DNA from 3 places in the Desulfocurvus sp. DL1XJH-121 genome. Region 3 is predicted to be linked to each of the others. Evidence: riboswitches for the same ligand, from Rfam matches in the RefSeq annotation. Region 3 holds a riboswitch; each other region holds the start of a gene.

Region 1 (10,129 bases), on a different contig from region 3:
GGGTGGCGTTGACCCCGTCGGGCTGCGGCTGGGCCGCCGGCGGAATCATGCGCTCGGCGCGGATGGCCGCCAGGTCCACGTCGGCCCCAAGCTGCGAATTGAGGCGCTGCCAGCCGATTTTCACGTCCTTGACGTCCTCGCCCAGGGTATCAAGGGCCTTGGCGCCGAGGTCCATGCCCTCGTGCACGCCCGCGACGTCCTTTTGCAGGGCTTCGAGCTCGCTCCTGGTCTGGGCCAGCTCCTGGCGCATGCTCTGCACCTGGGCCCAGAGATCGGCCTTTTCCGAATCCACCTGGGTCGCCTGCTCCACCTTGCCCTCGAGTTCGTCGATGCGCAGTTTCTGCTCGTAGACCCGGTTGTCCAGGGTCCGCACGTCCTCGGGTTTCACGCAGGCCGTAAGAACGGTACAGGCGGCCAGGGCCGCGAATATGAGTATGCGTTTCATGTCGTTTTCCTTGCTCTGGTCCGTCCCCAGCCCAGGTAGGCGATGCCACCCGCGAAGGGAATGAAGACTATCACGACCAGCCAGATCATCTTTTCCTGGACGGTCGGGAACTCACGCCAATAGGCATGCCAAATACCCCAAAAAGATATGCCGAGGCAAATGATGGTTACGGCCAGGACGACCAGGAACCAGGGGGGCAGGTCGGCAAGTATCTGCACGGTCTACTCCTTGGGGCGCCTGCGCTGCCCGCGATCCGTGATGTAGAAGGAGATCAGCAGGAGGGTCACGCCCACGCTGATGCCCATGTCCGCCACGTTGAAGGCGGGCCAGTGCCAGCCGCCCGCGAAGAAGTCCAGGAAATCCACCACAAGGCCCAGGCGCACGCGGTCCACGAGGTTGCCCAGGGCCCCGCCCAGGATCAGCCCCAGGCCCGTGGCCGAGAACCATTCGCGGGCCTGCCCGCCGCGGATGAGGTGGATGACCACGAAGCTGGCCGCCAGGGCCACGGCCACGAAGAACGGCCGCTGCCAGGAGATGTCGTCCTGGTTCAGGAACCCGAAGGCCGCGCCCCGGTTGAGCACGTGCACCAGGTTGAAGAACCCGGGGATGATCTCCACGCTCTCGTATTGCGCCAGGGACGCCTGGACCCAGAACTTGGTGCACTGGTCCAGGACGAGCACGATGGCGGCCAGGGACAGGGGATAGGTGAAGCGCGAGCGCGTCATCGCATCCCCCGGAGCCTTGGTCCTCGCTGCATGGCCGTCTCCCTAGTCCGCCGTGCCCTCGGCGCGCAGCACGGCCGCGCAGCGCGGGCAGACGTCGGCGTGGTCCGCGTCGCTTCCCAACTCCTGGCTGTACTTCCAGCAGCGCTGGCACTTCTCGCCCGGGGCCACGGCCACGGCCACCTTCAGGCCGTCCACTTCCTCGCTCTCGAAGGCGTCGGCGGGGGCGTCGGCCAGGGGGGCCAGTTCGGCCTTGGACACGATGCAGATCTCTTCCAGGTCCACGCCCCGGGCCGAGAGGTCGTCCAACAGCTCCTCGCGGGCGTAGAGCGTGACGTGGGTGTTCAGGCTGTGGCCCACGGTCCCGGCCTTGCGCACGGGCTCGATGGCCTTGGTGACCTCGGCGCGCACGTCGGCCACGGTCTCCCAGCGCTGGCGCTCGGCCTCGGGCAGGAGATAGGCCTCGTCCATGGCGAAGCGCATGGCCAGCACCGTGGGCACGTCGGGCTTGATGGCCTTAGGCAGGTGCGAGAAGGCCTCCTCGGCCGTGAAGGTCAGTATGGGCGCGATGTCGCCGATGAGCGTCAGGGCGATCTGCCAGAGGGCGGTCTGGGCGCTCTTGCGCTCCACGGAATCCTGGGCGGACACGTACAGGCGGTCCTTGACGATATCCAGGTAGAAGGCCGAGAGCTCCGTGACGCACATGTTGTGCAGGGCGTGGTGCACGCGGTGGAACTCGAACTCGTCGTAGCCGCGCAGCACGCGCTTGTGCACGCCGTTAACCAGGGTCATGGCGAAGCGGTCCAGGGGCAGCATGGCCTCCGGGGACACGGCGTTCACCGCCGGGTCGAAGTCGCCCAGGTTGCCCAGGAGGTAGCGCAGGGTGTTGCGGATGCGGCGGTAGGCGTCCACCAGGCGCGAGAGGATGTCGTCGGAGATGCGCACGTCGTCCTGGTAGTTCACGCTGGAAACCCACATGCGCAGGATGTCCGCGCCGAACTTGTCGATGATCTCCTGGGGCGCCACCACGTTGCCCACGGACTTGGACATCTTCTTGCCCTCGCCGTCCACCACGTAGCCATGGGTCAGGACGTTCTTGTAGGGTGCCACGCCGCGCGTGCCCACGCTGGCCAGCAGCGAGGAGTGGAACCAGCCGCGATGCTGGTCCGAGCCCTCGAGGTACATGTCCGTGGGGAAGGACAACTCCGGGCGCTTCTCGGCCACGGCCGCGAAGCTGGTGCCCGAGTCGAACCAGACGTCCAGGATGTCGTCTTCCTTTTCCCAGTGGTTGCCGCCGCAGTGGGGGCAGACGAGGCCCTGGGGCACCACGTCCTCCATGGGGGCCTCGAACCAATAATCGCAGCCGCGCTCATGGGTCTCGAACCTGTCCACGATGCCCATGACCCAGTCCTTGTCGAACCATGCCTCGCCGCAGTCCTTGCAGAGCAGGGCAACGATGGGCACGCCCCAGGTGCGCTGGCGCGAGATGCACCAGTCCGGGCGGAATTCGATCATGTTGTGGATGCGCTCGCGGCCCCAGGCCGGGATCCAACGCACGTCGTCGTTGATGGCCTTCAGCGCCTTGTCGCGCAGGCCGTTCTCCTCCATGGAGATGAACCACTGGGTGGTGGCCCGGTAGATGACGGGCTTCTTGCAGCGCCAGCAGTGGGGGTAGGAGTGGGAGAGGTTCTCCCGGGCCATGAGACGGGAAAGCTCCGTGAGCTTGGCGATGACCGGCTCGTTGGCCTCCTCCACGCGCAGGCCCGCGAAGAATTCCACGCTGTTCAGGTAGCGGCCCTGGTCGTCCAGGGGCGAGAGCACGTCCAGGCCATACTTGAGGGCCATCTCGTAGTCCTCGCGGCCGTGGCCCGGGGCCGTGTGCACGCAGCCGGTGCCCGCCTCCAGGGTCACGTGGTCGCCGAGAACGAGCACGGACTCGCGGCCGTAGAAGGGATGGGAGGCCTTGAGGCCCTCGAAGGCCTCGCCCTTGGCCTCTGCCACCACCTTGGGGGCGTCCCAGCCGAACTTCTTGGCGCAGTCCTCGAGGAGGCCCTGGGCCAGCAGGAAGTATTCGCCGCAGACTTCCACCAGCACGTAGTCGAACTCGGGGTGCAGGGCCACGGCCAGGTTGGACGGCAGGGTCCAGGGCGTGGTGGTCCAGATGACCACGTAGGCCTTGGCCGGGTCCACGGCCGGGGCGACGTCCTTGAGCTTGGGATCGTTCAGGGGGAAGCGCACGTAGATGGAGGGCGAGGTGTGGTCCGCGTACTCCACCTCGGCCTCGGCCAGGGCGGTCTGGCAATCGTTGCACCAGTAGATGGGCTTCTTGGCGCGCACCACCGAGCCCTTGCCCATGAAATTGCCCAGCTCGCGGGCCGTGGCGGCCTCGTACACGGGCTTCATGGTCAGGTACGGGTCGTCCCAGGTGCCCAGCACGCCCAGGCGCTTGAATTCCCCGCGCTGCACGTCCACCCATTTCTCGGCATAGGAACGGCAGATCTTGCGCACCGTGAGGGCGGGCAGGTCGGTCTTGCCCTTTTCGCGCAACTCCTGGGAGACCTTGTGCTCGATGGGCAGGCCGTGACAGTCCCAGCCGGGCACGTATTCGGCCTTGGTCCCGGCCATGTTGCGGGACTTGACGATGATGTCCTTGAGCACCTTGTTCAGGGTCGTGCCCAGGTGGATGTGGCCGTTGGCGTAGGGCGGGCCGTCGTGCAGCACGTAGCGGTCCGCGCCCTCGTTGGCTTGGACCATGGCCCCGTAGGCGTCGATCTTCTCCCAGAAGGCGAGGGTCTCGGGCTCGCGCTGGACCAGGTTGGCCTTCATGGGAAAGGACGTCTGGGGCAGATGCAGGGTCTTCTTGTAATCGCTCATGGTGCGGTCAAATCCTTGTAAGGAAAATGTTGGTGCGAAAGGGAGGGCACCAATTTAGTCAACTGCACCCTAAAGTCAAGGCGAGAGGGGGGGCGGCGGCCCCGGGCGGACCGTGAGGCGCGGGCTCGCGGCCCGGGGCGGCCCTAGGCGGCCATGCCGGGGAACCGCGCGCGGGAGAGCAGGTCCTGTTCCACCAGGGCCATGAGCCGCCTGGCGCAGCTCCTGGCGGCCAGGACGGAATCCGAAGGCCCGTGGGGCGCGGCGGCGTCCAAATGCAGGCGCACGCGATAGCGGGAGTCGGGCACGGGGCGCTCCAGGGCGGTGCTGTCCTGCTTGTCGGGCGCGGGCGCGACCTGCTGGCCGTGGGAGCCGCCGTAGGTCACGGGGGAGACCTTCAGGCGCACGCTGTGGGAGCCCGAAGGCGCGGCCTGGTCCGTGACCCGCGACAGGGCCTCGCGCTCCTGCGAGTCTTCGGCGCAGGTCACCGGGGTGGCGAAGGCCACGATCAGGGCCAGGAACAGAAACAGGAACAGGGGCGTCCAGCGCATGCGATCCTCTTGAAAATTGGTAAAGTTTTTCATGCGGACAGTGAAACTCACCGCGCCGCAACGGACACACGGGATCGTTTGCAACTCGCGGGCCAGGGCGCGCCGGGCCTTGCGCGGCGGACTTCCCGAGGCGAAGGGGCGGGCAGCGGGGCGAATAGCCCAACAACGGAAAGGGGCGCGAGGGACTCTAGAAATTATGAGATTTTTTTATAACTGGCTGTATTTTCAAGATATTATCAAAAGACGAGACGGACACCTCGGGTAGCCAAAAATACGACGTCCCGGATGCGGCGCGCCCCCCCGGGGCGATGACAAATCCCGCGCTTTGGCGTAAGAGGATGCTTCCTCAAGGCGGCCCGCTTGTCGGGCCAGGGAACCCGGTGCGAATCCGGGGCGGCCCCGCCGCTGTGATCCCGGCCCTTCCCGCGCGGAAGGGAGGATGTCCGTTTCATGACGCCACTGGACGCGTTAAGCGCTCCGGGAAGGCGAAACGGACTCCGGGAGAGCCAGAAGACCTGCCTTGGGGCCTGCGCTAGCCGCCGGGCGACGAGGGCATTCGTCAGGCGGGTTCGACGTTCCCCGTACATACGTCCGGCGCTTACCCGGCCCGTTCCATGGGAACGGCCGGCTCCACTCCATTGTTTCAGGCCGCCCACCTGTACGAACGCAGGAGGTTTGTCCATGCGCTTCGTCCCCGGCTTCAAAGCGGCGTCCGCCGCGACCCTGGCGCTGATCCTGTGCCTCATTTGCATCCCCGCCCTGGCTGGCCACGACGGTGCCAAGGCCCCCAAGAAGGGCATCCTGCTGGTGGCCTTCGGCACCTCCGTGCCCGAGGCCAAGGTCTCGTTCCTGGACATGCAGAAGCAGGTCGCCAAGGACTGCCCGGGCGTGCCCGTGCGCTGGGCCTATACCAGCAACATCATCCGCCACAAGCTGCAGAAGGAAGAGGGCGTGTCGCCTGATTCCGTGCAGACCGCCCTGGCCAAGATGATGGACGAGGGCTTCACCGACGTGGCCGTGCAGTCCCTGCACACCATTCCCGGCGAGGAGTTCCATCAGAAGGTCCTGTCCGTGGTGAACTCCTTCCGGGGCATCCCCGGCGGGTTCCACAAGCTCAGCGTGGGCCTGCCCATGATGACCGGGCCCGGCGACATGGAAAAGGTCGTGGACGCCATCCTGGCCACCACGCCCAAACAGCGCAAGAAGGGCGAGGCCGTGGTGCTCATGGGCCACGGCACCCACCATGCGGGCAACATCTACTATCCCGGCCTGCAGTGGTATCTGGCCCAGAAGGACTCCGACATCCTGGTGGGCACCGTGGAAGGGACGCCCAGCCTGGACTACGTGGTGGCCGAGCTCAAGGCCCGCAAGGTCAAGGCCGTGTGGCTCCGGCCCCTGATGTCCGTGGCCGGCGACCACGCGCGCAACGACATGGCCGGCGCGGAGGACGATTCCTGGATCTCCGTGCTGACCAAGGCCGGCTTTAAGGTCACCCCCGTCATCAAGGGCACGGCCGAATACCCGGCCTTCCGGGCCATCTGGGTGGAGCATCTGAAAGCCGCCCTGGCCACTCTGGACTAGCATCATGAACGGACAGGGGACGGACAGGGGGCGCCTGGGCGCCGGACACGCGCAGGCGGCCACGACTCCGCTTCTGGCGGGGCTGGGGCTGGCCTCCGTGGTTTCGGTGTTTCTGGCCTGCCTGTTCGGCCCCTTGTCCGTGCCCGCGGGCGAGGTCCTGGGCCATCTCTGGTCCGGGCTCACCGGGGGGCTGGCCGACCCGATCCCCGTGGCCGGGGTGGTGGTCCTGGACATCCGCCTGCCCCGGGCCTGCCTGGCCTGGCTCACGGGCGCTTCCCTGGCCATGGCCGGGGCCGTGTTCCAGGGCATCCTCCAAAACCCCCTGGCCGACCCCTTCACCATCGGCGTGTCCACGGGCGCGGCCTTCGGGGCCACCGTGGCCATCTTTCTGGGCATTTCAACCCTGCCCGTGCTGGCCGGGGTGGGGCTGCTGCCCCTGGCGGCCATGGCCGGGGCCGGGGCGGCGCTGACGGCGGTCATCGCCCTGGGCAGCGTGGCCGGGCGGTTGCGGCGCGAAACCGTGGTCCTGGCGGGCATCGTGGTGGCCACCTTCCTTTCGGCGCTCATCTCCCTGCTCAAGTCCCTGGACGAGGAGTCCGTGACGGGCATCGTGTTCTGGGTCATGGGCAGCTTCCAGGGCCGGGGCTGGGCCCACGTGGCATTCGTCTGGCCCTACATGCTGGCCGGCGGCCTCGCGGCCCTGGCCTGGGCCCGGGAGGTGGACCTCTTGTCCATGGGCGACGCCCAGGCCCGCATGCTGGGGCTGGACGCCGACCGTTCGCGCCTGCGCCTGCTCCTGGCGGCCAGCCTGCTCACTGGCGCGGCCGTGTCCGTGTCCGGGGTCATCGGCTTCGTGGGGCTGGTGGTGCCGCACCTGGTGCGCATGGCAGTGGGCGCGGAGCACCGCCGATTGGTGCCCGCATCGGCCCTGGCCGGGGGCGTGGCCCTCATCTGGTCCGACGTGCTGGCGCGGGTGCTGCTGCCCGGCGGGCAGGAACTGCCCGTGGGCGTGGTCACGGCCCTGTTCGGCGGGCCGTTCTTCTGCCTGCTGCTCAGGCGGCGGGCCAGGGGAGGCGCGCTGTGATCCGGGCCGAACACCTTTCCTGCGCCCACCAGGGGCGCACGGTGCTCTCGGGCGTGGACCTGCGCCTCGGGCCGGGCACCATCACCGGGCTCCTCGGCCCCAACGGCAGCGGCAAGACCACGCTGCTCTCGACCCTCTCCGGGGTCCTCGCGCCCGCTGCGGGCCGCGTGCTTTGGACCGGGCCGGGCGAACAGTGCGAAGTGCATTCCATGGCCCCGCGCCAGCGCGCCCGGCGCATCGCCTGCGTGCCCCAGCGCGCCGAGACCACCTTCGCCCTGCGCTGTTCCTCGGTGGTGCTCATGGGCCGCTACGCGCATCAGGGGCTTCTGGGCCGGGCCTCGGACCGGGACATCGCCGTGGCCCGCGAGGCCCTGCGCCTGGCCGGCGTTCCCGGGCTCTGGGACCGGCCCGTGGATCAGATTTCCGGGGGCGAGTTCCAGCGCGTGCTCGTGGCCCGCGCCCTGGCCCAGGAGGCCGAGGTGCTGCTCCTGGACGAACCCACGGCCAGCATGGACATGGCGGGCACCGTGGCCCTGTTCGACCTGCTGCGGGAGCTGGCCGACGCCGGGCGCGCCGCCCTGGTGGCCGTGCACGACCTGAACCTCGCGGCCCTGTACTGCGACGAGCTGCATTTCCTGAAGGACGGGGTCGTGGCCGTGTCCGGGAAGGTGGAGGAGGTCTTCGACGCCGACACCCTGACCCGCATCTACGGCACGCGCATCCAGGTGGCCCCGCACCCGGGCACGGGCGCCCCCCAGGCGCACTGGGTGCCCGGGGCCAGCCATATGCGGGAGGTTTTCAATGGGTAGACGGCTGATGGCCGCGCTGCTGTTCCTCGTCCTGCTGCTCCCCGCCGCCCGGCCCGCATCGGCCGGGGGCGTGCGGGCCGTGGACGGGCAGGGCGCGCGGATCGAACTTGCGGCCCCGGCCCGGCGCATCCTCTGCCTGTACGGGGCGTTTTCGGAGCTGTACCTGGCCATGGGCCTGGGGGACCGGCTGGTGGGGCGCACCATGGCGGACGAAACCGTGCCCGGGCTCGCGGCCCTGCCCAGCGTGGGTACGCACATGCGCCCCAGCCTGGAGCTGGTGCTGGGCCTCAGGCCCGATCTGGTGGTGCAACTGGCCGGGCGCAGCCAGGCCGCCCAGGCCGTGGCCGCCCTGCGCGAGCACGGCCTTACCGTGGCGGTGTACAACCCCAGGAATTTCGAGGAATTGTTCCAGGCCGTCCAGTCCCTGGGCGCGCTGGCAGGGGCCGAGGCCGAGGCCGGGGCGCTCACGGACTCCATGCGCGCGCGGCTGGACGCCGTGGCCTCGCGGCTGGGGCCGGAGCCCGGGCGGCCCAGGGTGTTTTTCGAGGTCCGCGCCCAGAGCCTGCTGGCCGCCGGGCGCGGGGGCATCGTGGACGACGTGATCCGCCGCGCGGGCGGGGAGAACGCCGTGGATTCGTCCAAGAAGATGGTGCGCCTGGGCGAGGAGGCCGTGTACGGCCTCGACCCGGACGTGTACGTGGTCCAGAGCGGGGCCATGAACAAAAATCCCCTGCCCCCGGCCGAGCGGCCGCTTCTGGCGTCCCTGCCCGCCGTGCGCCGGGGCAGGGTGCTCACCGTGGACGAGGGCCTGTATTCCCGGCCCGGCCCCAACGCGGTGCGGGCCGTGGAAGAACTGGCGGAATTTCTGCACCCAGGCCGTTGAAAAACAGCGATCTGCTGCGTTGCTGCGAAAAATTCAAACCCTCACGTACGGGGAGTACGCTTCGGTCTTGAATTTTTCTTGCGCCTTGCATCTCACTATTTTTGAACGGCCTGGGAAGAATAATTTTCGGAATTTTGATAAACAAAAGGAAAAGTAATGGATTACGGAATATTGTACGGCGTGGGCGTGGGCCCGGGCGATCCCGAGCTGCTCACGGTCAAGGCCGTGCGCGTGCTGGGCGAGGCCCACAAGGTCTATGCGGCGCGCTCCAGCAAGAACACCCACTCCGTGTCCCACGGCATCGTGCGGCCGCATCTGCGCCCGGGAGTGGAGGTGGAGACCCTGGCCTTTCCCATGACCCGCGACAAGGCCGCCCTGGACGCGGCCTGGACGGAAAACGCCCGGGCCGTGCTGGCGGACCTGCGCGCCGGGCTGTCCGTGGCCTTCCTGACCCTGGGGGATCCGCTGACCTACAGCACCTTCGGCTATCTCCTGCGCACCCTGCGCGGGCTGGATTCCAAGGCCCCGGTGGAGGTGGTGCCCGGGGTGACGTCCTACTGCGCGGCGGCGGCCGCCGCGGGCACGGTGCTGGCCGAGGCCGAGGAGACCCTGGCCGTGGTCTCCGGGGCCAAGGGCGGGGACGCCCTGCGCAAGGCCGCGCGCACGGCGGACAGCGTGGTGGTGCTCAAGGCCTACAAGCATTTCGACGACATCTTGGCGGCCCTGGACGAGACGGGCCTGCGCGAATCGGCCGTCCTGGTCTCCAACTGCGGGCAGGAGGGGGAACGCATCCAGAGCGACATGGACCCGGAAGGGGCCCATCCGCAGTATTTTTCCCTGCTTCTGGCGCGGCGCAACGGCAAGGCCTGAGCCCCGCCGGGACATAAAAGCAACGCGGCCCCCGGATTCTCTCCGGGGGCCGCGCCGTTGTTATTCGACTTTCTCGAAATATTCCTTTTCCGCGCCGCACTTGGGACAGACCCAGTCCTCGGGCACCTGCTCCCACGGGGTTCCGGGCTGCACGCCGTTCTCCACGTCGCCTTCCTCGGGATCATAGACATAGCCGCAAGGGCATTCCCACTTGTCCATCATGGCCTCCTTGGCGGGGTTTGAACATAGTAAACGTTCTCAATAAAATAGCACGGGCAGGGGAAAACGCAAGACCTGAACGCGGAAAATGGGC
Region 2 (10,129 bases), on a different contig from region 3:
CCGTGTTCCTGGACACCGCCCTGCCCGGAAGCCACTGGCAGGACCTCACCCTCCGGCTCAAGCGCCTGGACCCGGACCTGCCCGTGATCCTCACCGCCCGCGAGCCCCGCAAGCGCGATCTCGTGGCCGGGCTGCGCAGCGGGGCTGACCTGTTCCTGCAGCGCCCCCTGGACGCGGAATCCCTGCTCGGGGAAGCCCTGCCCCTCATGGCCCGGGCCGAGGAAACCCGTTTCCACAGACAACGCCAGACCACGGCCGCAGCCATCCTGGACGCCGCGCCCGCGCCCATGGTCATCACCGACGGCCAGCGCCTGGACTACCTGAACCCGCCCATGCTGCGCATGGCGGACGGCGGGCGGGGCGCCCGCCCCAGGACCTGCGAAGAGATGGAGCGCCTGATGCCGCTGACGCGCATCCATGCCGTGGACGAACACTCCGAATTCCCGTGCTGGATACGCGCGGCCCTGGAGAATCCGGGCCAGGAACACCTGGTGCGCCAGGGCAACGGGTCGGGCCGGACCTTCCTCATGCGCACCGCGCCCGTGGAGGGCTTCGCGGGCAGGTACAACATCAGCTTCACCGATGTGACCAGCATCGAAAACGAACGCCGGCTCTTCCACCGCCTGGCCAACACCGATCCCCTCACCGGCGTCTTCAACCGGCGCAAGTTCCTGGAGGAGTTGGAAGCCGAGATACGCAGGGCCAGGCGCTACGGCTGCGACCTGTCCATGATCATGATCGACATCGACGACTTCAAGGCCGTCAACGACAGCCTGGGCCACCAGGCCGGGGACATCGCCCTCTCGGAGCTGGCCGCGCTGCTGGGCGCGCACATCCGCTCCATGGACGTCCTGGCCCGCTACGGGGGCGAGGAGTTCGCCCTGGTCATCCCCGAGACCGGGCTGGACGGCGCCCTGTACATGGCCGAGAAGCTGCGCGCCAGGGTGGAGGAGAACGCCTTTTCCGTGGCCCCGGGCATGACCTGCTCCATGGGCGTGGCGGGCTTCCACGAGGAGGACTCGGCCGCGTCCCTGCTAAAGCGGGCCGACCAGGGCCTCTACCGGGCCAAGGCCGAGGGCAAAAACCGCGTGGGCGCCTGCCTCTGCGTGGTCCCCCGGCGGAACAGCCAGCTGGCCTGACCCCTCAGCCCTGGCGCAGGAACAAAAGCGCCGTGCCCCCGAAGGCCACGAGGGCCCCGACCACGGCCCGCGCGCTGGGCCTGTAGCCCTCCAGCAGCACCACCAGGGGAATCATCATCACCGGCTCCAGGGCGATGAGGGTGGCGGCCACGCCCGTGGCCGTGTGCTGCACCGCCACCAGGGACAGCCAAACCCCCACGAAGGGCCCCATGAAGACCCAGAGCACGGCCATCCGGAAGACCCTGGGGCCGCTGCGTAGGATCGCCAGAGGATTCTCCAGCCTGCGGCCCAGGGCCATGACCACGTAGAACACGGCCGTGGCCGTGACCATGCGCACCAGGGTGGCGAAGAGCGGCGAGGTGTCCAGGCTCATGCCCTGCTTGGCCAGAATCAGCCCGGCGGCCTGGGCCAGGGCCGCCAGCAGCCCGTGGACCACGCCCTTGAGGGGCACCCGGGCCAGGGTCCCCCCGCCCGAGGGCAGGCGCTCCAGGGTCACGACGCAGACGCCCAGGGTGACCAGGGCCACGCCGCCCATGGCGCGCGGCCCCAGGGTCTCGCCCAGGAACAGGTAGCCCAGCACCGCCGTCATGGCCGGGGCCAGGGAAAAGAGCAGCACGCCCAGGCGCGCGCCCACCAGGGTGTAGCAGGAATAGAGGAACGAATCCCCCAGGGCCAGGCCCACGATCCCCGAGGCCGCCAGCCAAGCCACGGCCTCCGGGGACAGCCGCGACCAGCCCCCGGCCAGCACGCAGCTCGCCAGGAGCATCAGGGTGGCCAGGGGCAGGCGGATGGTGTTCAGGCGCAGGGCGCCGATGCGCCTGCCCAGGGCGGAACTGATGAAGGACCCCAGGGTCCAGAGAACGGCCGTGGCCAGGGCCGCGGCCTCACCGACGAACGGCATGCGCCCTCCGCAGGAAGATTCCGGTTATATGGGATCGACTACAGGACCCGCGTGCGCGTGCATTCCAGCCCGGCCTTGTCCAGGGCCTCGGCCGAACCCAGGACCACCACGTCGCCCGAGGGCAGCAGCGGCTCCATGAGCGCGCCCAGGTTCCGGAAGTCCGCCAGCCCGGCGTCCAGGAGTTGTGCGCGCATGGCCGCGCGCACCTCGTCGGTGTCGCCCGTGAGCCCGCGCAGCAGAGCGGTGTAGCCCTGGGCGTCGGGCAGCAGGTAGGGATCCACGTCGCCCACCGCGCCCACCACGCTCTTCTCCAGCTCCGACGCGGGCATGTCCAGCCCGGCCAGGTAGGGACCCAGGCCGTCGAAGGCCTCCAGGGTGCCGGTGACGGCCGGGTCGCGGTAGGAGACCAGGGACAGGGTGCCCGCGAAGCGGTCCAGGACGCAGAAGGCTCCGTAGGCGCCGCCGCGCACGCGCACGTGATCCCAGAGGTAGCCCATGCGCGCGTGCTTCACGGCGGCCAGGTGCGCGCCGCTGAAGGCGTAGCCCGCCGCCGCGAGGTCCACAGTCTTGCCCACGTAGTTGACCTGGGCGGGCAGGGTCAGGCCCTCGGCCCGGGGCAGGCCCTGGGGGACGCGGGACGCGGCGGGCGCGGCCGCATCGGGCAGGGCCCCGGCAAAGGCCGGGAACAGCCGTTCAACAGTGGCGCAGTCCCCGGGGTCGGCCGTGAGGTTCAGGACCAGGCCGCCCCGCCGGACCACCAGCCCGCGCAGGGTCTCCAGGCACGCGGCCACGGCGTCCCAGTCCTTCTCGGCCAGGGCGGCCAGCTCGCGCAAGGCGGCGAGCGCCCGCACCCCGCCCATGCATTCGGCGGCCCAGCCGGCACCGCCCGAACGCGCGCGCAGGCGCGAGAGCACCAGCATGTGCCCGGCGGGAATCAGGCGCTGCTCCAGGCGGGCCTTTTCCTCGGACAGGATCTGGCGGAAGCGCTCGCGGTCCGTGATCCTGGCGTCCAGGAGCACGTCGCGCAAAATGTCCAGCATCTCCCCTGCGTTGGCGGCCATGGCCTTGCCGCGCAGGAGCAATTGCTCCACGGCCGGGCCGCCGCCCAGGGAGGCGGAGGTGAAGGTTTCGTGCTCCAGGCCGCCGGTCTTGCGCGCGATGCGCATGGACAGGTCCGCGAAATCCTCGCGCGAGGTGCCCGTCTCGAACAGGGCGCGGCCGAACAGCGGCACCAGGGGCAGCAGATCGTCGGGCACCACCGAGAGGTCGAAGCCCGCGTCCACGTAGACCACGCCCCGGGTGGGGATGTCGTGCACCAGGGCCCGGGCCTCGCCCGTGCGCGAGGGGATCCGCCGCTCGCCCCCGGGCAGGTCCGCGATGCCCAGCTGCGGGATGGTGGCCACGGCCTCGAGGGCGTCCGGGGCTTCCTGGATGCGGCGCAGGGCCTCGGCCCGCCGGGCGACCTCGTCCCGCTGGGCCTGGTCCATGCCGGCCAGCAGGGCCGTGAGCGCCTCGCCCTCCTCGGCCTCGCGCCGGGCGGCCAGGTTCGCGTCCGGGGTCAGGACCACGCTCACGCGGTGGGCGTTGTCCACCAGATGCGCGGCCACGAGGTCCGAAAGCACGGGCTCGCCCGCCGCGAGGCGGGCCTTGAGGGCGGCCAGGGGCGCCTCGAAGGCCAGGGGCCCGAAGGGGTCGCCGCCGTAAAGCCAGGAGGTCAGGCTCTCCAGCATCAGGGACAGGCCGCGCGGGAAGCGGCCCGTGTTGTTCTCGCGCAGATCGAATTCCACGCTGTTCAGGGCGGCCTCCACCATGTCCGCGCCGAAGCCCTCGCGCGCCACGCGCGCCAGGGTCTCGTGCAGCAGGGCCTCGGCCCGCTCCAGGTCCTCCGGGTCCACGCCCTTGAGCCCCAGGGAGAAGAACTGCTGGCGCAGCTCGTTTTCCAGGCCCACGCCCGCCAGGTCCTCGCCCAGGCCCGACTCCATGAGCGCCCGGCGCAGGGGGGACGACGGCAGGCCGATAAGGGCCTCCTCCATGATTTCCAGGGCCAGGGCCAGCTCGCGGTCCGTGGTCTCGGGCAGCAGCCAGTTCACCGTGAACATGGCCCGGCCGTCCTCGCCGCCCGCGAAGCTGTGCTCCGCGCGGCGCGGCTCGCTCCAGGCGGGCTGCAGGCCCACCTCGGAGTCCACGTCCAGGGCCTCGTAGCCCGCCAGGGCCTCCTCCAGGATGCGCAGGCGGTCCTCCTCGGGATCGTCGCCGTAGAACCAGAAGCGCGCGTTGGAGGGATGGTAGTAGGTTTCGTGAAAGGCCTTGAAGGCCTCGTAGGTCAGGGAGGGGATCACGCGCGGATCGCCGCCCGAGTCCAGGCCGTAGGTCACGTCCGGGAACAGCTCGCGCTGGGAGCGCTCGTGGAGTACGCCGTCGGGAGAGGAATACGCGCCCTTCATTTCGTTGAAGACCACGCCCTTGCGCGTCAGCGGGCCGTCGGGCCCGTCCAGTTCGAAATGCCAGCCTTCCTGCTGGAACACGGTCTCCGGGATCAGGGGGTGGAACACCGCGTCCAGGTACACGTCCACCAGGTTGCGGAAGTCGCTCAGGTTGGCGCTGGCCACGGGATAGCAGGTCTTGTCCGGGTAGGTGAAGGCGTTGAGGAACGTCTGCAGCGAGCCCTTGAGGAGCTCCACGAAGGGTTCCTTCACGGGATACTTGTCCGAGCCGCAGAGCACGGAATGCTCCAGGATGTGGGGCACGCCCGTGGAATCCGCGGGTGGCGTGCGGAAGGCCGCGCCGAAGACCTTGTTCTCGTCGTCGCAGGCCAGCGACATGAGCTCCGCGCCCGTGGCCCGGTGGCGCCAGAGCCTGGCGCGGCAGCCGATTTCCGGGATGTCCCGTTCCTCTGCGAGAACGAATCCATGCATCTCGCGCATCCGTAACCTCCGCCGCCCGGGGCGGCCTGTTGGCTGTTTGTTCGCTGTCAGGGGGTTCAATACACGAGCCCGGCCGCAAACAGAACCCCCCGGGATCGGGGGGCGGCGGCCGGAAGGGAGGCTAGTCCGAGGAGTTGCCGTTCACGGGCGCGCGCTCCACGATGTCGCGCACGGCCTCCAGGGACCGGCCGCGCTCCGTGGCCAAGCGCTGCCACTTCTTCTTCTCGCGCTTGACGTGCTCCACGGTGTGCAGCAGGTCGCGGATGATCTGCGCGGGATACCCGTGGGTGGCCTTGCCGCCCAGGGCGAGCTCCTCTTCGTTGCGCTGGCGCAGGGCGTCCAGTTGGCTCGCGCTCAGGATCATGGTTTTCTCCGCGTCCATGGGCTGTTGCAGGCTGCTTCCGACTCGGTAGTCCTGTCCGCTTGTACCTTCTTTCCGAGGCGGCATCCAGCGCGGAAACCGGGGCCAAAAAAGAAGGGGCCGGGCGCGAGGCCCGGCCCCGAAGACGCTACGCGCCGCAGCACAGCGTGTTCATGGCGTATTCCTTGCGCTCCTCGTACTCGGCCTGCTTGCCCTTGTTCCAGCGGCTCACCGGTCGGTAGTAGCCCACCACCCGGGTGTAGACCTCGGCGGGTTTGCCGCAGGTGGGGCACTCGAAGTGCTCGCCGTACAGGTAGCCGTGGTCCTCGCAGATGGAGAAGGTCGGCGTCAGGGAGACGTAGGGGATCTTGGTGTTGGTCATGGCCTTGATGAGGAAGCTCTTCACGCTCTGCTCGTCGGGCGCGGCCTCGCCCACGAAGGAGTGGAACACCGTGCCGCCGTTGTACATGGTCTGCAGCTTGTCCTGATGCTCCAGGGCCTCGAACACGTCGTCGGTGATGCCCACGGGCAACAGCGTGGAGTTGGTGTAATAGGGCGTGTCCCCGCCCGCGGCCGTGATCTCGCCGTACAGGGCCTTGTCGATCTTGGCCAGGCGGTAGCAGGTGCCCTCGCAGGGCGTGGCCTCCAGGTTGTAGAGGTGCCCGGTCTCCTCCTGGAAGACCACCACCAGCTTGCGCAGGTGGTCCAGCACCCGGCGCATGAGGCGCGTGCCCGCCGGGGTCTCGATGCCCTTGCCCAAGAGGTTCTGGCAGGCCTCGTGGCCGCCGATGACCCCGATGGTGGAGAAATGGCCGTTGAAGCCATTCTTCAGGTAGCGGCGCGAATACGGGAACATGCCCGCCTCGAAGTTGGCCGTGACCATCTTGCGCTTGAATTCCAGGGAATCGCGGGCCAGCTCCGCGTATTCCGTGATCAGGTCCAGGAAGTCCTCTTCCCCGTGGGACAGGTAGGCCAGCTTGGGCAGGTTCAGGGTCACCACGCCGATGGAGCCCGTGAGGTCGCCGGAGCCGAACAGGCCGCCGGTCTTCTTGCGGATCTCGCGCAGGTCCATCTGCAGGCGGCAGCACATGCTGCGCACGTCCTCGGGGTTCAGGTCCGAGTTGATGAAGTTCTGGAAGTACGGGGCCCCGTACTTGGCCGTCATCTTGAGCAGCAGATGGCCCGCCTCGCTGTCCCAGGTGAAATCCTTGGTCACGTTGTAGGTGGGGATGGGGAAGGAGAAGATGCGGCCGTGGGCGTCGCCCTCAAGCATTACTTCCAAAAAGGCCCGGTTGATCATCTCCATTTCATGGGCGTACTCGCCGTAGGTGGAATCCTGAAGCTTGCCGCCGATGATCACGGCCTCCTTGGCGATGTGCGCCGGGGGCGTGAAGTCGAAGGTGAAGTTGGTGAACGGGCTCTGGCCGCCCCAGCGCGAGGTGGTGTTCAGGTTGAAGACCAGCTTCTGCATCTGCTGCTTGAGGTACTCGTAGGACAGGCCGTCGTTGCGCACGAAGGGCGCGAGGTACGTGTCCACGTTGTTGAAGGCCTGGGCCCCGGCCCACTCGTTCTGCAACGTACCAAGGAAGTTGACGATCTGGCCGCAGGCCGCGTCCAGATGCTTGGCCGGGTCGGAGCAGCAGCGGTCGCGCAGGTTGAAGCCCTCCAGCAGCAGGTCCCTGAGGCTCCAGCCCGCGCAGTAGCCGGCCAGGCCGAAGGACAGGTCGTGGAGATGGAAGTAGCCGTGCTCGTGGGCCTGGCGCACCTCCTCGGGGTACTTTTCCAGCACGTAGCGCGCCTGCACGCTGCCCGCCATGTGCAGGATCAGCCCCTGGAAGGAGTGCACCATGTTGGAGTTCTCGGCCACACGCCAGTCCGAGGCGTCCAGGTAGGTCTCGATCATGGAGCGGATGTCCAGGTAGGCCTCGTCCTGGTTGCGCAGCTCGCGGCGCTTTTCGCGGTAGATGATATAGCGCTCGGCCACCTTGTACAGGCGGTTCTCCATGAGCACTTCCTGGACCATGTCCTGGACGTGCTCCTGCTCGGCCGTCTCCATCCCGGCCAGCTTGGCCTCGACCTTTTTGGCCAGGCGTTTGGCCAGCAGCGGGTCCTTGATGCCGCTGCCCTTGAGGCCCTTGAAGATGGCGTCTCCGATCCGGTCCGTGGACCATGTTTCCAGGCGCCCGTCGCGCTTGAGAATGTGTGTCGGCATGTGTGCTCTCTCCGGATACGGCGCCCCGCGCGACGGCAACAGCCGAAGACGCGATGCTGGGCACCGAAACGCTTCGCCCCTGGCTCCTTGATGCGGCGGTACCGCCCGGGGCCACGGGTATGTGTTTTTGGGATTCTCCTTCGTTCCTGCCGCGGCATCCTCGTGCCGCGGACGGAAGGAATAGCTCCAGGCAAGGTCTTCTGGCTCTCCCCTGCCGATCCGCCTTCCCGCCCGGCGGGCAGTGGCGCGTGGATCGGCGAGCGCGGGGGATCACAGCGGCGGGACCGCTCCGGATTCGCACCGGATTCCCTTTTCAGGCTCAGCCACCTGGAGAAGTCGATCAACGTTTGGAAAGATACCAAAAGACCCGGGCCGGTTCAACGGGCGGTTTTGGCCGAGGAGCGTCGTGCGGAACGGGCCCGAGCCCTCGGAAGGCGCGCCATCAGGGGCTCGGACGGCAGGCGAATCCGGAGCCAGCCGTTTCGATAAAAATTTTAATACACTGATTTAATTGAAAATAAACCCAAAGACAGAAGGACGGCCGCACGCCTAGACATTGGAGTCGAACAGGGAGTCCGCGCCGCCGTCCAAGAGGGTCAGAGCGGCCTTGAGCTCACCGGAGAAGCGGGACCGCACCGCGCCACGCACCCGGTCCGAGGAGGAGCCGAACTGCCCGGCCCGGTCCGCGTACACGGCCTGGATCAGGTTCTTGTCCGCTCCGGGGGCGTCCATGCCGCCCACGGCCTCCAGGGCCTTGGCGAAGATGCGCGCCGAGCCCGTGGCTCCGTGCTGCACGGCCGTGGACCACAGGACCTGGGCCACGGCCTGATGGCGCGCGGAAAGGTCCACGCCCGTCAGGTCCGCCACCTTCCTCAGGGCCGGAAGATAGTGGGTCTCGCGGATGAACTCGTGCTGCATCTCCGCGAAACGCGAAGGCTCGTCGTGGGCCAGGGTCTTCCAGGCCGAGGGCATGGGGCCGCTCTTGGAGCCGGTGTCCGCGGGCCCGGCGGCGGCCAGGCGCTGGGCCATGTCCGGGGCCTTGTGCTGCAAAAAGGACAGGAAGCGGTCGAAGGTCCCGGCCTTGGAGGAAATCTGGTAGATGCCATAGGAGGTGCCGCCCACGCGGTCGAAGCCCACGGCCCCGGGTTGGCCCCCGGACTCGAAACGCGCCGAAAGCTGGCCGAAGGGGTCCCTGGCCGCGCCCGCGCCGTAGGCCTTGTGCGCCAGGGCGGCCTTGGCCGTCTCCAGGGTGCGCGGGGCCGCTGGGGCGGAAACCGGGGCCGGTCGCGAAGCCAGCTCCACGCCGGGGGCGGCTGCGGGCAGGACCTCGGGCGCGGCCGGGCGCACCGAGGCGAAATGGGCGGCCGCCGCGGCCTGTTCCAGCCGGGGCGCGGGCTGGGCGGTCTGTTGCGCCTGGGCCATGGCGTCCTTGACGGCCGCGCCTTCCTGGGCCTGGGTCCGCAACAGCTCGGCGATGCGCGCCATGTCCATGCCGCCCGGGGCCGGGCCGCCCGGGATGAACGGCAGCCCCGAGCCGGAAAGCCCCAGCATGCCCAGACCGCCGCCGTCCTGGTCCTTGGCGCCGGAGATGGCGTCCATGAGCATGTTCATCTCGCTCATTTCGGTCATCTGCGCCGCGTCCACGCCGCTCATCTGGGCCATGAACTGGCCGCCCAGGGAGAACTGCGTGGCCAGGTCCAGGGCCTCGCTCCCGCCGCTTTGCAGAGCCCCGCGCAGCATGTCCGCAAAGGCCGAGGCGCTCCCCGGAAGGGAAGGCAGGCCCATGGCGGACGCGCCGCCTTGCCCCGGGGACTTGCCCCCGGCGGACTGGATGGCCGACAACAGCTGGATGGGATTCAGGTTCACGTGCGCACCTCGCGGCTCATATTGCGGGGGCCGCGCCGTCGAAATTTTGGCGCACGGCACCCCGCGCGAGGGTGAAAAGCAGAAAGCGTGCCACCCCTCCGCAAGGCCCGCCGCGCGGTAGACGCCGATAGAATTTGCCCTTTTCGCGGGGATGCATATACTGGGGGCGTGCCGGAGGCGCGGGCAAAACCTTCGGCTTCCCAAGGAGGGACGCATGCTGAGCAGAGACCAAGCCCTGGACCTGATCAAGGCCCAGAACCCCGAACCGCACATGATCAACCACGCGCTGCAGAGCGAGGCCGTGATGCGCGCCCTGGCCAAACGCCTGGGCAAGGACGCGGACCTCTGGGGCCTGACCGGGCTCGTGCACGACCTGGACTATCCCATGACCAAGGACAACCCGTCCCGCCACGGGCTGGACGCCCTGGACATCCTGGGCGACGGCCTGCCCCCCGAGGCTTTGCACGCCATCTCCGCCCACAACGAGGAATGCACGGGCGTGGCTGCGGAAAACGATTTCGACTACGCCCTGCGCGCGGCCGAGACCGTCACGGGGCTCATCTCCGCGGCGGCCCTGGTGCGGCCCACGCGCATGGAGGGCATGGCGCCCAAGGGCCTCAAGAAGAAGATGAAGGACAAGTCCTTCGCCGCGGCCGTGAGCCGCGAGCGGATCATGGAATGCGAACGCCTGGGCCTGGAGCTGGGAGACTTCCTGCTCGTAGCCAT
Region 3 (10,129 bases):
AGAAGGCCGCGGCGAAGCACAGGATCCACCAGGCCCAGACGGGGACCGTGGACAGGCTTTGCTTCAGGGGGTCCGCCGCGGCGGCCACGGGCCTGGTCACGGGGGCGAACACGCCCGCCTGCTTCATCTGGTGCAGGGCCAGGAGGATGCCCGAGGCCACGATGACCACGCCCCAGACCTTGAGGCTGTCGGCGTACGTCAGGGTGCCGTCGGCGTGGACGCCCATGAGCGGCCACAGCAGCACGTAGAACCAGGCCATGGCGATGGCCCAGGTCAGCCAGGTTTTCTTAGACCCTCGTATCATCGACGTTCTCACCCATTATGCCCGTAGGCATGAAGTAGAGCACAGCGATGAGGATGATGAATGCCCATACATCCTTGTATTCGCTGGAAAGATACCCCGCCGCCATGATCTCCACCATGCCGATGACGAAGCCGCCGATCATGGCCCCGGTGATGTTGCCGATGCCCCCGAGGACGGCTGCCGCGAAGGCCTTGATCCCGGGCACGAAGCCCATGTCGTAGCGCACCGAGCCGTAGTACAGGCCGACCATGATGCCCGCGGCGGCGGCCAGGGCCGCGCCCAGGGCGAAGGTGATGGAGATGATGCGGTTGGAGTTGATGCCCACCAGGGAGCTCATGACCTTGTCCTGGGCCGTGGCGCGCATGGCCGTGCCGATGCGGGTCTTGTAGACCAGGGTGTTCAGCCCCAGCAGCAGGGCGATGGTCAGGCAGACGATCATGATCTGCATGTAGGAGAAGTTGATGAGTCCGAAATCGAAGCCCCCCTGGGCGAAGGCCGTGGGGTAGGCCTTGTCGTACACGCCCTGGGTGAGCATCAGCCCGTTCTGCAGAAAGATGGACATTCCCAGCGCGGACAGCAGCACGGACAGGCGCGAGGCGTAGCGCAGGGGCTTGTAGGCCACCTTTTCCACGGCCATGGCCAGCATGGCGCAGTAGCCCATGGTCAGCAGCAGGGAGCCCGTGAGGCAGAACCAGGGGTGGGTCTCCATGTAGCCCATGGAGGCCAGGAAGGACAGGATGATCACGCCCATGTAGCCGCCCGCCGCGAAGAACTCGCCGTGGGCGAAGTTGATGAGCTGGATGATGCCGTAGACCATGGTGTAGCCCAGGGCGATGAGGGCGTAGACCCCGCCCAGGGTGACGCCGTTGATCAGCTGTTGAACGAAATATTCCATGTCCGGTTCCTATCCGCCTGGCGTGGTGACGGTCGGCGGGGGCCGGGGCCCCCGCCGGTCGTCGGTTTGCTAGTAGGTGCTGTTGGTGGCCGGGTTCCAGAAGTTGATGAACTTCCCGCCGTCCACCTTGCGGATGATGTAGTTGGAGCCGGAGTCGCCGTTCTTCATGAACTTGATGCGCTTGGTGGCGCCGTCGTAGTCCATGCCCAGGATGGCGGCCTTGATCTTGCCCGGGTCGGTGCTGCCGGTCTCCTTGATGGCCTTCAGGGCCACGTAGGCGGCGTCGAAGGCGTAGCCCGAGTACGCGCCGGGATCGGGGAAGCCCTGGGCCTTGTAGGTGGCCAGGAACTTCTTGTACAGGGGCCGCTCCTTGTCGATGAACCCGAAGGTCAGGTACATGCCTTCGGCGGCTTCCTTGGCGATTTCGATGAGCTGCGGGTGGTACACGGCGTCCTGGCCGAGGATGGCGGCCTTGATGCCCATGCGGCGGGCCTGGATGGCCATCAGTGCGCCGGTGGATGAGTTCTGCAGGCTCATGTAGAAGACGTCGGGGTTGGCCTGCTTGACCTTGGTCAGCACGGCGGAGAACTCCTTGTCGCCCTGGTTCACGTGGTCGTGGCCCAGGACCTGGAGCCCGGCCGGGGCGGACTTCTTCTCCACGTTGTCGGCCATGCCCTGGGAGTAGGTGGTCTTGTCGTCGATGATGTAGATGGACTTGGCCTTGAGGTAGCCGGTCATGAAGGCCATGGCCACGGTGGACTGGTCGTCGTCACGCCCGCACACGCGGTACATGTGCTCCAGCCCGCGCTCGGTGACCTTCTCGTTGGTGGAGGCCGGGGTGAGCATGGGGATGGATTCCTCGTCCAGGGTCTCGGACGCGGGGATGGTGGCCGAGGAGCAGTAGGCGCCCACCACGAAGGACACCTTCTCGTTGATCAGCTTGTTGGCCGCGGCCACGGCCTGGCGCGGATCGCACGCGGTGTCCTGGGGAAAGAGCTCGATCTTGTCGAAGCCCGGGACTCCGCCCTCGTCCTGCACGACGGCGATGGCCGCGCGCACGCCGTTGGCGATGTCGTTGCCGTCGGCGGCGTAGGGGCCGGTGAGCGGGCTCATGGAGCCGACCTTCAGGGTCTTGGCCATGGCGGTCCCGGCCAGGGCCAGGGTCAGGGCCATGGCAGCCGCAAGGGAAACAGCGACCAGTCTCTTCATAGCGATCCTCCTCTGATTAAAAACCATTATTGTCCCAGGTAGGCCTCGATGACCTGCGGGTCACGCTGCACGACCTCGGGGGTGCCTTCGCTGATCATCACGCCGTGGTCCAGGACCACGATGCGGTCGCAGATGCCCATGACCACCTTCATGTCGTGTTCGACCATCAGGACGCTGATGCCGTGCTTCCTGATCTTGAGGATGTAGTCCATGAGTTCGCTGCTTTCCGCTGGGTTCATGCCCGCCGCTGGTTCGTCCAGGAGAATGATCCTGGGCTCGGAAGCCAGGGCCCGGGCGATCTCCAGGCGGCGCTGGTGGCCGTAGGGCAGGTTGGAGGCCACCTCGTCGGCGTAGGCCTCGACGCCCATGAAGGCCAAGGCCTCGCGGGCGCGGTCGCGGATGGCCCGCTCCTCGGCCTGCTGGGACGGGCTGCGCAGGATGGCGCCCACCACGCCCTTCATCGATCGGCAATGCTGGGCCACCATGACGTTTTCCAGGGCGGTCATGGCGGTGAACAGGCGAATGTTCTGGAAGGTTCTGGCTATGCCGGCCTTGAGCACCAGATGCGGCCGAAGCCCGAGAATGCTCCCGCCGCCAAAGGCGACAGCGCCGTCGCTGGTTTTGTAGACACCCGTTATGACGTTGAAAATAGTGGTTTTTCCGGCGCCGTTGGGGCCGATGAGCCCCACGATTTCACCGGGGCGGACGTCGAAGCTGACATTGGACAGGGCTTGAAGCCCGCCGAAGTTCACGCAGACGTCGGAGAGAGTAAGCTCACAAAGCGTTTGCATAGGAACTGAAGGCTTATTTGAAATTCTTGTTAAAATCAAGAAACAAGGCGTTTTTCCGGGGGGCTGGGAGGCCTTTGCCCCCTACGCAGAATGATGTTCACGGCCCCGGGAGACTCTCCCCGAGCCGCCTTGGCCCTGGCTTGGTGCCGGTCCTTTTGATATGTCAGTTTTGCCAATTCAGTTTCAATTCTATATGTACATTTTTGTTTATTTCAGAAAAATAATTATTGCAGTGAGTTGCTGACGCTGTGCGTAAATCCTGCCGCGAGGAAGAAAAATCAGGAAAAGCATAAACAGAACGATCGTCATTATTACCTCGAAAATGGGCGTAGGCTTCGGTTTTTCTGTCGCTTTTCCGATCGAAAGGCCGTTTTGCGACGGGGAAACAGAACGACATCCCCGGCCGGGCGCAAGGCCTGGGGACGCGAAAGCGGAAAGGTTCCGAGGTCTCGTTCGGGCCGGAATAAGGTCAAAGCCGGGGCGTTTTTGGGCGAGATTCGTGTGTAGGGGCGTTGGTTTTTGCGCCCGGAAGGGGGATAGGCTTGCGCAAAATCGGGTTCGAGAGGTGCGAAAACCGACCTCTGGCGCAAAAAAATCGGAGCTGATTTGCGGGCGCGGACGTGGAATTTCCAATCCCGTCCAAGGCCGGACGGACTCCAGAAAGGGGCCTGGCCGCCGTGAAAAACGGGCCCGATCCGCCATGGACCGGGCCCGTGCGTTCAGCTTGGGCCGTGTTCCGTGCGCAGTTTTTTGGCGGCTGCGACCATGTTTTTCAGGGACGCAGTGGACTCTGCCCAGCCCCTGGTCTTCAGCCCGCAGTCGGGATTGACCCACAGGCGCTCCGCGGGAATGACCTCCAGGGCCTGGCGCAGGAGGTCCAGAATCTCCTCCACGCCCGGCACGCGCGGGCTGTGGATGTCGTACACGCCCGGGCCGATGTCGTTGGGATATTCGAACTCCTCGAAGGCCGAAAGCAGGTCCATGCCGCTGCGGCTGGCCTCGATGCTGATGACGTCGGCGTCCATGCGCGCGATCCATTCCACGATGGAGTTGAATTCGCTGTAGCACATGTGGGTGTGGATCTGGGTGGCGTCGGCCACGCAGGCGGCCGTGACTCGGAAGCAATCCACGGCCCAGCGCAGGTAGGTCTCGTGCTCCGCGGCGCGCAGGGGCAGGCCCTCGCGCAGGGCTGCCTCGTCGATCTGGATGATCCTGATGCCCGCCTTTTCCAGGTCCGCGACCTCGTCGCGCATGGCCAGGGCGATCTGGGCGCAGACCTCGGCGCGGGGCATGTCGTCGCGCACGAAGCTCCAGTTGAGGATGGTCACCGGCCCGGTGATCATGCCCTTCATGGGCTTTGCGGTCAGGCCCTGGGCGTAGGTGATCCAGTCCACGGTCATGGGCTCGGGCCGGGACACGTCGCCGTAGATCACCGGGGGCTTCACGCAGCGGCTGCCGTAGCTCTGCACCCAGCCGTTCCGGGTGAAGCAGAAGCCCTTCATCTGTTGGCCGAAATACTCCACCATGTCGTTGCGCTCGGGCTCCCCGTGCACCAGCACGTCCAGGTCGAGCCCCTCCTGGCGGTCCACCGCGTCCTTGATGAGGCCGCGCACGAATTCGGTGTACGCGGTCTCGTCCATCTCGCCCTTGCGCCGGGCCAGGCGCGCGCGGCGGATGTCCGGGGTCTGCGGAAAGGAACCGATGGTGGTGGTGGGGAACGGGGGCAGGCCCAGGGCCGCGTCCTGCACGGGCTTGCGCGCGGCAAAGGGCGATGTGCGCGTGCGCATGGCCTCGTCCACCCTCGCCGTGCGCGCCCGCACGGACGGGTCGCGCGTCAGCGGGCTGGCCGCGCGGCGGGCCAGGGAGCGGCGGGTGGCCACCAGGGCCTCGTCCGCGAGGCCGCCCGTGGCCGCGCGGGCCAGCAAGGCGGTCTCGCCGCATTTCTGCACGGCGAAGGCCATCCAGTCGCGCAGTTCCGGGGCCAGGGCGGATTCACCGTCCAGGTCCACGGGGCAGTGCAGCAGGGAGCAGCTTGTGGCCGCCAGGACCCGCTCCTCTCCGATCCTGTCCATGGCCCTGCGCAGGGCGCCCAGGGAGCGGTCCAGGTCGTTCTTCCAGATGTTCCGCCCGTCCACCAGGCCCAGGGACAGGCAGCGTCCCTCGGGCAGGGTGTCCAGGACCTCGTCCAGCTGGCCCCGGCCCCGGCAGAGGTCCACGTGCAGCCCGTGGCAGGGCAGGGACTGAGCCAGCTTGAGGTTCTCGCCCAGGGGCCCGAAGTAGGCGGCCAGCAGCAGGTGCGCGCCTCCGGCCGCGTCGTGCAGCAGCGCCCAGGATTTGCGCAGGGCCGTGCGCGCCTCCGGCCCAAGGTCCGCGCAGAGCACGGGTTCGTCGATCTGGATCCAGGGGCAGACCTCGGCCAGGGCCGCCACGGCCTCGGCGTAGACCCGGGCCAGGGGCAGCAGATGTTCCCAGCGGTCCGCGCCCTGGGGCGCCTTGGCCAGGGAGAGGAAGGTCGCCGGGCCCACGAGCACGGCCTTGGGCCTGTGGCCCAGCTCCGCCGCGCGGCGGGCGTGGTCAAGGATGCGGGTGTCCGCCATGGCGTAGCGCGGGATCTCGTCCAACTCGGGCACGATGTAGTGGTAGTTGGTGTCGAACCACTTGGTCATTTCCATGGCCGGGACGCCCCCCTGGGCGTCGCCCCGGGCCATGCGGAAATACGTGTCCGTGTCCCGGGCCTCGCCGGGCAGGCCGAACCGCCGGGGAACCGCGCCGACCATCATGGCCGTGTCCAGGATGTGGTCGTAGAGGGAAAAGTCGCCCACAGCCACGAGGCCCAGGCCCTGTGCGGCCTGCAGCCGCCAGGCGTCCTCGCGGATCAGCGCGGCCTCAGCCTCCAGGTCCGCGGCCGTGGTCTCGCCGCGCCAGTGGGCCTCCAGGGCCCGTTTCAGTTGGCGGTCCTTCCCGATGCGGGGAAAACCGAGCACATGTGAGAGCATAGTCCTTTCTCCTTGTACTGAAGTTCGTACCAGGAAGCAGGGGACCACGCGGGGGGAGAGAGCGCAGCGAAACCGGAGCCGATGCTCCACCCGCCGGACGCCGCATCCACCACCTGTACGCGAGGTAGCCGAGCTTCTCAGGCAGGGCGTCTTCTGGCTTCCGGCCCCATGGTCCCGCAGCCTTCCCGTCCCGGGGGACAGTGACTGCGGGGGGATAATGCCGGTTACAGCGGCGCGCCCGCGACGGATTTGCACCGTCTTCCGTTTCCTGCCTGTATCAATATATTGAGATATCCTTATATTAGGATTTTTGGGGTGTCAAGTTGGGGGGAGGGGGAGGGGGAATTGGAAAAGCAGAGGAAGTGTAGTTGGTTCGGTGGGTTTACGTGGGGGTGGGGCTTGTTGTCGTGGTGCAAAATCAACGGTTCCCTCCCTCCCCACCCGCCGCGTTCCCTCGCGGGTAGGGCGTGGGTTTGTCGAGAATGAGGGGAGGGAGGTGATGCGGCCGCGCCCCATGCGGGTGCGGGGGGCTCCGCTTTTCTGATTACCATCACAGCCGCTACGCCCCCCGCACCCGCATGGGGCGCTGGGAAGTCGCGGTGGTGCGGTCCCTTAATGATTCTTCCCCTCGTGTCGCGGCACAGGTGATGCCGCCCCGTCGCACGAGCCCGGCTCCGCTTCGTTGATTACCATCACAGCCGCTGCGCCGGGCAGCGCGCCGGGGGTTGGGGAGCTGGCGGGGCAGCATCGCAAATAGCATGGCACCATGGGGCCAAGTATGATCATAGCCTGCGGCCCCATCTCCTTCGTCAGGTAGGATACCTCTTCTTTATTCCCGTCGCGTTCTCGGAGCGGGAGGCTCTCCGCTGGTGCCCCAGCGCGTGGCGCGGGAGAGGGGTGCGACCGCCTGGATGCAGGCCCGCCTCTGCGGGCAGCCGCGCGGCGGGACAAATCCTCGAAGGGAGCGCGCCTCTCCCGCGCCACGCGCCCGCAGCACCACAACCCCTCCCCCAAAACCACCCCATCAAACCTGTTGCGGAACGCGGCGGGAGGGCGGGAGGGCACGGTTGGTTTTGCGCTACAGCAGACCGACTGTCTCGTGTATACCATGCTTTCGCCCCACAAACGCAAGAAGCCCCGGTCCATTCGGACCGGGGCTTCGATGCTTTCCACACTCACATTATACTCTAGAACCCGAAGCTGTCCCCGCCGGAATCGTCGGTGCCGAAGCCGAAGTCGGACGAAACCTCGCCCGGAGTGTCCTGGGCGGCGGCGTCGGCCGAGGCGGCCGGGGCGGCGGCGCCGCCGTCGCCGGCAGCGGCCGTGACCACGCCGTGGGCGATGACCTGCTCGATCTTGGCGATGAGGTCGTCGACCTTGCCGGTCACGGAGTCGATCTTGCCCTCGGATACGGAGAGCTTCTTCTCGCCTTCGCCCAGCTGGGCCTCGTAGGTGGTGACCTTGGCCTCGGCGGCCTTGAGCTTGGACTGGGCGTCGGCCAGCTTCTTCTCCAGGTCGGAGATCTTGGCGGCCTGCTCGGCGTTCTTGTCCTTGGTGCCCTTGAGCTCGGCCACGATGGCGGACACCTGGGCGGTGACGTCCTCGGGCAGCACGGGCACGGACACGTGCTGGCCGAACTGGTCGGCCTTGCCCGCGATGTTGATGAGCTCGGGGTTCTGCTCGTAGATCCAGGCCTTGGCGATGGCCTCGGCGAACGGCAGGCTCGCGCCGTCGATCTCAAGCTGGGTCATGTAGCCGAGCATGTCCTTGATGGCGGCCATGTTCGAGTCCTTGTCCTCGCCCGTGAGGTACGCGGCGAAGGTGCCCATGGAGAAAACCTTGCGGTCGGTGCTCTCAGCCATTGTATTCTTCCTCCTGTTCCGTAAGGAAATGATTTGTCCTGTTCACGAGTGCCGGGCTAGCCCAGGGGCACACGGCCGATGTAGCGGGCGTAAACCAGGGCCACGGTCCTGTAGATCAGGTGGCCCAGCTTGGACCAGGGCAAGTAGGCGAACAGCATCCACACCGCCACCAGGTGACCGAAGTACACCGGGTAGGCCAGGGTGGCGACGCCCAGAAGCCGCAGCAGCTCGGCTCCGATGCCCGTCAGCGCGATGACCCAGATGAGCCCCAACAGATACCAGTCGTAGTAGTTGGACTTGGTCTTGGAGTCGTCCAGGTTCATGCGCCTGCGCGTGAGCTTGGTCAGGCCGATGAGCATGGCGATGGCGCCCGCGTTGGCCAGGAGCTTGACCGGGTTCAAGAGGTGCATGGGCGTGTGGCCCATGGGCGAGATGAATTCGATGACCTTGCCGCCCCAGTGCCCGAAGGCCACCAGGCCGGTGACGATGGCCAGGGCCACGAAGCTGTAGAACAAGAACAGGTGGCCCTTGAAGCGCTCCTCGCTCTGGATGTCGTTTTCGTCGCCTTCGCAGTCCTTGAAGTTGGTGTGCTGGCCGATCTCGTTCAGCAGAACGTCCTTCACGCAGTCCACGATGCAGGGCTTCTCGTGGGCACCCACGTAGTAGGTCCCGCCCGTGCTCGTGAACGACTTGATCAGCTTGGAGCAGCCGATGACGAAGGTCGCCACCATGAAGAAGAAGGTCAGGCTCATGATGGGGTCGATGGTGTAGTCGCCCGGGAAGATCTTGCCGAACACGATCTCCCCGTCCGGGATGGTCAGGCCGGTGGTCAGGTACCACACGAACAGCCACAGGACCGCCGGGATGGCCACCAGGATGGGCAGGTACTTGGACGAGCTCATCCACTTGCCGATGACCGTGGGCGAAACCAGGGACCGGTAGGCCATGTTGCGCAGGGCGGCCAGCAGGTCGCCGGGCTTGGCGCCCCGGGGGCAGAGGTCGGAGCAGGTGCCGCAGTTGTGGCACAGCCAGATGTCGATATCGTTGACCAGCTTGTCCTTCAGGCCCCACTGCGCCCAGATCATCTCCTTGCGGGGATAGGGGGCGTCCGCCGGGGACAGGGGACAGGCCACCGAGCAGGTGGCGCACTGGTAGCACTTTTTCAGGGATTCGCCCCCGACCTCCTGCAAGTCCCTGATGAACTGCAGATCAGGTTCGATCCGAACAGCTTTCGACATGGGTATCTCCTCCTAGTAGCCCTTGAACGGGTTGGGACCCTTCTCGAGGATCATGTCCATGAACTCTTCGATCATGCCGGGCAGCTTGTCGTACTCGTCGATGGCGACCTGGTACTGCTCGACGCGGTCGGGTTCCACACCAAGGCGCTCAAGGGTCTCGGCGATGTTCTCCTTGCGGCGGTTGCAGATTTCCGAGCCCTTCACGAAGTGGCACTGGTAATCGTCGCCGTACTTGCAGCCGAGGAGCATCACGCCGTCCACGCCCTTGCTCATGGCGTCGGCGACCCAGATGGCGTTCACCGAGCCCAGGCAGCGCACCGGGAGGATGCGCACGTAGGGGCTCCAGGACTTGCCGCGCATGGCGGCCATGTCCAGGGCCGGGTAGGCGTCGTTCTCGCAGGCCAGGATGATGACCCGGGGCCCGTCCTTCTCCATGTCGTCGGGGACCTTCACGGCCTTGATGGCCGAGCCGATCTGGTCGACGTTGTAGTTGGCGAAGGAGATCACGCGCTCGGGGCAGGCGCCCATGCAGGTGCCGCACCGGCGGCAGCGCGTGGGGTTGGGCATGGGAGTGCCCTTCTCGTCGTCGTCCAGGGCGCCGAAGGGGCATTCCTCGGTGCAGCGTTTGCACTGGGTGCAGCGCACGAAGTTGAACTCGGGGAAGGTCAGGTCGCCCGAGCGCGGGTGCACGGACACGCCGCGGTTGGCGGACTCGATGCACTGGATGGCCTTGAGCGCCGCTCCGGCCGCGTCCTCCTCGGCGTTGTCCATGAGCATGGGCTGGCGGACGCAGCCCGCCGCGTACACGCCCGTGCGGCGCGTCTCGTAGGGGAA

Evidence for each region. Region 3 has a riboswitch for cobalamin ahead of metE (5-methyltetrahydropteroyltriglutamate--homocysteine S-methyltransferase). Riboswitches for the same ligand answer to the same signal wherever they lie in the genome.
Region 1: linked by a shared signal. The riboswitch ahead of ACYYG1_RS06915 (sirohydrochlorin cobaltochelatase) and the one ahead of metE (5-methyltetrahydropteroyltriglutamate--homocysteine S-methyltransferase) in region 3 are both predicted to bind cobalamin.
Region 2: linked by a shared signal. The riboswitch ahead of ACYYG1_RS03950 (ribonucleoside triphosphate reductase) and the one ahead of metE (5-methyltetrahydropteroyltriglutamate--homocysteine S-methyltransferase) in region 3 are both predicted to bind cobalamin.

What each region holds. Positions count from the first base shown of each region.
Region 1 is NZ_JBTVWW010000007.1:103,170-113,298, forward strand. It holds gene ybgF (tol-pal system protein YbgF) at 1-445, opposite strand, end outside; gene ACYYG1_RS06895 (PLDc N-terminal domain-containing protein) at 442-663, opposite strand; gene lspA (signal peptidase II) at 667-1,170, opposite strand; gene ileS (isoleucine--tRNA ligase) at 1,213-4,041, opposite strand; gene ACYYG1_RS06910 (hypothetical protein) at 4,185-4,589, opposite strand; cobalamin riboswitch at 4,922-5,126, shown strand; gene ACYYG1_RS06915 (sirohydrochlorin cobaltochelatase) at 5,271-6,170, shown strand; gene ACYYG1_RS06920 (FecCD family ABC transporter permease) at 6,175-7,254, shown strand; gene ACYYG1_RS06925 (ABC transporter ATP-binding protein) at 7,251-8,063, shown strand; gene ACYYG1_RS06930 (ABC transporter substrate-binding protein) at 8,056-8,946, shown strand; gene cobI (precorrin-2 C(20)-methyltransferase) at 9,103-9,816, shown strand; gene ACYYG1_RS06940 (rubredoxin) at 9,877-10,035, opposite strand.
Region 2 is NZ_JBTVWW010000004.1:3,335-13,463, reverse strand. It holds gene ACYYG1_RS03970 (sensor domain-containing diguanylate cyclase) at 1-1,139, shown strand, start outside; gene ACYYG1_RS03965 (DMT family transporter) at 1,144-2,040, opposite strand; gene ACYYG1_RS03960 (insulinase family protein) at 2,079-4,964, opposite strand; gene ACYYG1_RS03955 (hypothetical protein) at 5,086-5,328, opposite strand; gene ACYYG1_RS03950 (ribonucleoside triphosphate reductase) at 5,474-7,537, opposite strand; cobalamin riboswitch at 7,710-7,883, opposite strand; gene ACYYG1_RS03945 (VgrG-related protein) at 8,087-9,403, opposite strand; gene ACYYG1_RS03940 (HD domain-containing protein) at 9,618-10,129, shown strand, end outside.
Region 3 is NZ_JBTVWW010000011.1:103,597-113,725, reverse strand. It holds gene livM (high-affinity branched-chain amino acid ABC transporter permease LivM) at 1-304, opposite strand, end outside; gene ACYYG1_RS09790 (branched-chain amino acid ABC transporter permease) at 288-1,199, opposite strand; gene ACYYG1_RS09785 (branched-chain amino acid ABC transporter substrate-binding protein) at 1,269-2,408, opposite strand; gene ACYYG1_RS09780 (ABC transporter ATP-binding protein) at 2,435-3,199, opposite strand; gene metE (5-methyltetrahydropteroyltriglutamate--homocysteine S-methyltransferase) at 3,919-6,195, opposite strand; cobalamin riboswitch at 6,323-6,510, opposite strand; gene ACYYG1_RS09770 (zinc ribbon domain-containing protein) at 7,383-8,057, opposite strand; gene qmoC (quinone-interacting membrane-bound oxidoreductase complex subunit QmoC) at 8,114-9,295, opposite strand; gene ACYYG1_RS09760 (FAD-dependent oxidoreductase) at 9,308-10,129, opposite strand, start outside.